DNA from 2 places in the Mesorhizobium sp. 131-2-1 genome. Region 1 is predicted to be linked to the other one. Evidence: riboswitches for the same ligand, from Rfam matches in the RefSeq annotation. Region 1 holds a riboswitch; the other holds the start of a gene.
What was found. A riboswitch is a leader RNA that binds a small molecule or an ion and turns the genes downstream of it on or off. The one in region 1 is predicted to bind S-adenosylmethionine.
Positions count from the first base shown of each region.

Region 2: linked by a shared signal. The riboswitch ahead of JG743_RS32435 (O-succinylhomoserine sulfhydrylase) and the one ahead of metX (homoserine O-acetyltransferase MetX) in region 1 are both predicted to bind S-adenosylmethionine.

Region 1 is NZ_AP023247.1:1,506,586-1,508,976, reverse strand. Features, by position in the region: gene hisC (histidinol-phosphate transaminase) at 1-741, opposite strand, end outside; SAM riboswitch at 881-958, shown strand; gene metX (homoserine O-acetyltransferase MetX) at 1,076-2,245, shown strand; gene metW (methionine biosynthesis protein MetW) at 2,304-2,391, shown strand, end outside.
Region 2 is NZ_AP023247.1:6,753,479-6,755,869, reverse strand. Features, by position in the region: gene JG743_RS32435 (O-succinylhomoserine sulfhydrylase) at 1-1,122, opposite strand, end outside; SAM riboswitch at 1,181-1,258, opposite strand; gene JG743_RS32430 (2'-deoxycytidine 5'-triphosphate deaminase) at 1,341-2,391, shown strand, end outside.

The sequences.
Region 1 (2,391 bases):
CGCGTCGACGATATGCATCGGGCCGTACATCCAGCCGATGCGCGCGCCGCCGAGGCCGAGCTTGGAGAAGGTGCGGGTCATGACGACGTTCTCGGCGCTGCCCGCCAGCTCGATGCCGGCCTCGTAGTCGTTGCGGCGCACATATTCGGCGTAGGCCCCATCCAGCACCAGGAGCACGTCCTTCGGCAGGCCGGCATGCAGGCGGCGGACCTCCTGGAACGGCACATAGGTGCCGGTCGGATTGTTGGGATTGGCGAGGAAGACGATCCGGGTCCGTGGCGTCACCGCGGCCAGCATCGCGTCGATGTCGGCGCGCTCATCGGTCTCCTTGACCGTGACCGGCGTGGCGCCCGCCGACTGGATGTAGATCTTGTAGACCATGAAGGCGTGCTCGGTGATGATGGCTTCATTGCCGGGCGCAAGATAGGTCTGTGCCAACAGGCCGAGAATCTCGTCGGAGCCGTTGGAGCAGATGATGTTTGCCGCGTTGAGGCCGTGCACCTCGGCGATCGCCTCGCGCAGCCGCCTGGCGGTGCCGTCGGGATAGACATCGAGCCTTGCGGCAACCTCTCGCGCGGCCTCGATCGCCTTCGGCGAGGGGCCGAGCGGGTTCTCGTTCGACGACAGTTTATGGACCTTGGCGACTCCGGCAGGCGCCGTGCTCTTGCCGGGCACATAGGCTTCGATGTCCATGATGCCCGCGCGGGGCGTCGGACGTGCCTTGTCAGGTGTCTGGTTCATATCCAAAAAATCCGTCGAGAATGCCTCCGTCCGGAGGCCGCAGCGGAAATACAAGCCGTGGCCGCGAATGTCGAGAGGCGGCAAGGAGCGCGAAAAGCCTCACCGTTGACGCCAGGCCGCGCTGGCCCTAGAAGAGCAGCGACAGTTCCGTGGTGATTTGGCCGGTCGGCTTGCAGCCACGTTAAACAATTCGCTAAAGGGCCGTTTGCATCCTGTAACCGGCTTTGCGAAGGCATTGCCGGTTTTTTGTTGTCCGTGGCCGGCCGGACATTCGCCTGGTCCGAAGACCGGAATCGGTTTCCGGAAACCACGGCGCGTAATGTATGAGGATGTGATGGCCGTTCTGCGCGCCGCAAAAACCAGCAACGAGGCCGACAATCCGTCGAGCCCGGTGTTGCGCTTGGGCGCCGACACGCCGCTCAAGCTCGATGCCGGCGCGCTGCTGTCGCCGTTCCAGATCGCCTACCAGACCTATGGCACGCTGAACGACGCCCGCTCCAACGCCATCCTGGTCTGCCACGCGCTGACCGGCGACCAGCATGTCGCCAGCACCAATCCGGTGACCGGCAAGCCGGGCTGGTGGCAGGTGCTGATCGGTCCCGGCAAGATCATCGACACCAACCGCTTCTTCGTCATCTGCTCCAACGTCCTCGGCGGCTGCCTCGGCTCGACCGGCCCGGCCTCGACCAACCCGGCGACCGGCAAGCCCTACGGCCTCGACCTGCCGGTGATCACCATCCGCGACATGGTGCGGGCGCAGCTGATGCTGGTCGATCATTTCGGCATCGAGAAGCTATTTTGCGTGCTTGGCGGCTCGATGGGCGGCATGCAAGTGCTGGAATGGGCGGCGAGCTATCCCGAGCGCGTCTTCTCGGCGCTGCCGATCGCCACCGGGGCGCGTCATACCTCGCAGAACATTGCCTTCCACGAAGTCGGCCGGCAAGCCGTCATGGCCGATCCGGAATGGCACGGCGGCAAGTATTTCGACTACGGCAAGCGTCCGGAGAAAGGGCTGGCCGTGGCGCGCATGGCCGCCCATATCACCTACCTTTCGGAGGCGGCACTGCATCGCAAGTTCGGCCGCAACCTGCAGGATCGCGAGGCGCTGACCTTCGGTTTCGACGCCGACTTCCAGATCGAAAGCTATCTGCGCCATCAAGGCATGACCTTCGTCGACCGCTTCGACGCCAACACCTATCTCTATTTGACCCGGGCGATGGACTATTTCGACCTCGTCGCCGACCATGGCGGGCGCCTGGCCGATGCCTTTGCCGGCACGAAAACACGCTTCTGCCTGGTGTCCTTCACGTCCGACTGGCTGTTCCCGACCGAGGAAAGCCGTTCGATCGTGCATGCGCTGAACGCCGCCGGCGCCTCCGTCTCCTTCGTCGAGATCGAGACCGATCGCGGCCATGACGCCTTCCTGCTCGACGAGCCGGAACTGTTCGCCGCCATCAACGGCTTCATCGGCTCGGCCGCTCGGGCAAGGGGGCTCAGCGCATGACCCCGGAAAGTTGCAGACTTTCCGGATCAGGATCATGCGCCAAAAGGGAGGCGAGCGCATGAGCGTCAACCGCGCCCAGCGCGTCGACCTCGAAGTCGTCGCCGATCTGATCCCGCCACAGTCGCGGGTGCTCGATGTCGGTTCCG
Region 2 (2,391 bases), 1.6 Mb from region 1:
CGAGAGCCTGAGCGTGCCTGGGCCGATACCGAGCTCGGCGCGCGCCTCGTCGCTGAGGTTCTTGTGCGTCGTCGTCGCCGGATGGGTGATCAGGCTCTTGGCGTCGCCGAGATTGTTGGAGATCAGCACGATGTCGAGCGCGTTCTGGAAGGCGAAGGCCGCCTGCTTGCCGCCCTTGACGTCGAGGCAGATCAGCGTCGAGCCGCCCGACATCTGCTTCCTGACGATCTCGGCCTGCGGGTGGTCGGCCCGGCCCGGATAGATGACACGGGCGATCTCCGGCCGTTCGGCCAGGAAGTCGGCGATCTTGCCAGCGCTTTCCGTCTGCTGGCGCACGCGCAGCGGCAGCGTCTCCAGCCCCTTGAGCAGCGTCCAGGCGTTGAACGGCGACAGGCTGGGGCCGGTGTGGCGGAAATAGTCGTGCAGGTTCTCGTCGATCCACTTCTTGTCCGACAGGATGACGCCGCCGAGGCAGCGCCCCTGGCCGTCGATGTGCTTGGTCGCCGAATAGACGACGATATGGGCGCCGAGCTGCAAGGGTTTCTGCTGCAAGGGCGTGGCGAAGACATTGTCGACGATCAACCTGGCGCCGATCGAATTGGCGAGCGCGGCGACGGCAGCGATGTCGACCACTTCCAGCGTCGGGTTGGTCGGGCTTTCGAGGAAGAACAGCTTGGTGTTCGGCCTGACCGCCTTTTCCCAATTGGCGATGTCGGTGCCGTCGACCAGCGTCGCCTCGATGCCGTATCGCGGCGCCAGCGTCTCGACCACCCAGCGGCAGGAGCCGAACAGCGCCCGCGCCGCTACGATATGGTCGCCGGCCTTGGCGCTGCACAGCAGTGCCGCGCTGACCGCCGCCATGCCGGAGGCGGTGGCGCGCGCGTCTTCAGCACCTTCCAGCGCGCACATGCGCTTCTCGAACATGTCGACGGTGGGATTGGCGTAGCGCGAATAGATGAAGCCCGGTTCCTCGCCCTTGAAGCGGGCTTCCGCCGCCTGCGCCGTCTCATAGACATAGCCCTGGGTGAGGTACATCGCCTCTGATGTCTCGCCGAAGCCGGAACGCAGCGTCCCGCCATGCACGAGTGCCGTCTGAGGCTTCCAGTCACGCTTCTTCGTCATCGCTCTACTTCCAGATACAAAAAAACCGGCCGCGAAAAGTCGCAACCGGTCCATACGGCCTTGCGGCCCGACGGTCCTTTAGCGACTTGTTTAACGTGGCTGCAAGCCGACCGGCCAAATCACCACGGGATAACGACCCTTTAGACCCGCACCGCGCTTGCGTCAATTGCCGGCTTCATTAAGAGGTTTGTACCAGCGGCCTTGGAGCGGAGCCAGCTTTGCGGCAGACAGGCATTCTTCCCGATCAGGACATTTCCGCGCTGTTCCAGTCCGGCGCGCTGAAGTCGCCGCGCGCCCTCGATGCCGACCAGGTCCAGCCGGCCAGCCTCGACCTCAGGCTGGGCGACACGGCTTTCCGCGTGCGCGCTTCCTTCCTGCCCGGGCCTGATCATCTTGTGGCAGACAAGCTCGACCGGCTGAAGCTGCACGAGATCAATCTCGCCGACGGCGCCGTGCTGGAGACGGGCTGCGTCTACATCGTGCCGCTCATGGAAAGCCTGGCACTGCCGGCGAATGTCTCCGCCTCGGCCAATCCGAAAAGCTCGACCGGGCGGCTCGACATCTTCACCCGGGTGATGACCGATCGCGGCCACGAGTTCGACAAGATCGCCGCCGGCTATCACGGCCCGCTCTATCTCGAGGTCAGCCCGCGCACCTTCCCGATCGTCGTGCGCGCCGGCTCGCGCCTGTCGCAGATACGCTTCCGCACCGGCAACGCGCTGCTGTCGGAGAATGAGTTGCGCGACCTCCACCATGCCGAGATGCTGGTCGCCACCGAGCCGCCCAACATCTCCGGCGGCGGCATCGCGCTGTCGATCGATCTCGACGGCGACAAGGACGGGCTGGTCGGCTATCGCGGCAAGCACCACACCGGCCTTGTCGATGTCGACAAGCGCGCCGCGCAGGACGTCGTCGACTTCTGGGAGCCGCTCTACAAGAGCGGCGCCGGCGAACTGGTGCTCGATCCGGACGAGTTCTACATCCTGGTCAGCCGCGAGGCGGTGCATGTGCCGCCGCTCTACGCCGCCGAGATGACGCCCTTCGATCCGCTGGTCGGCGAATTCCGCGTCCATTATGCCGGCTTCTTCGATCCGGGCTTCGGCCATTCGGCGGCCGGCGGCACCGGCAGCCGGGCGGTGCTCGAAGTGCGCAGCCACGAGGTGCCCTTCATCCTCGATCATGGCCAGATCGTCGGGCGCCTCGTTTACGAGCACATGCTGAAGCGGCCGCGGGCGCTCTACGGCAGCGATCTCGGCTCGAACTACCAGG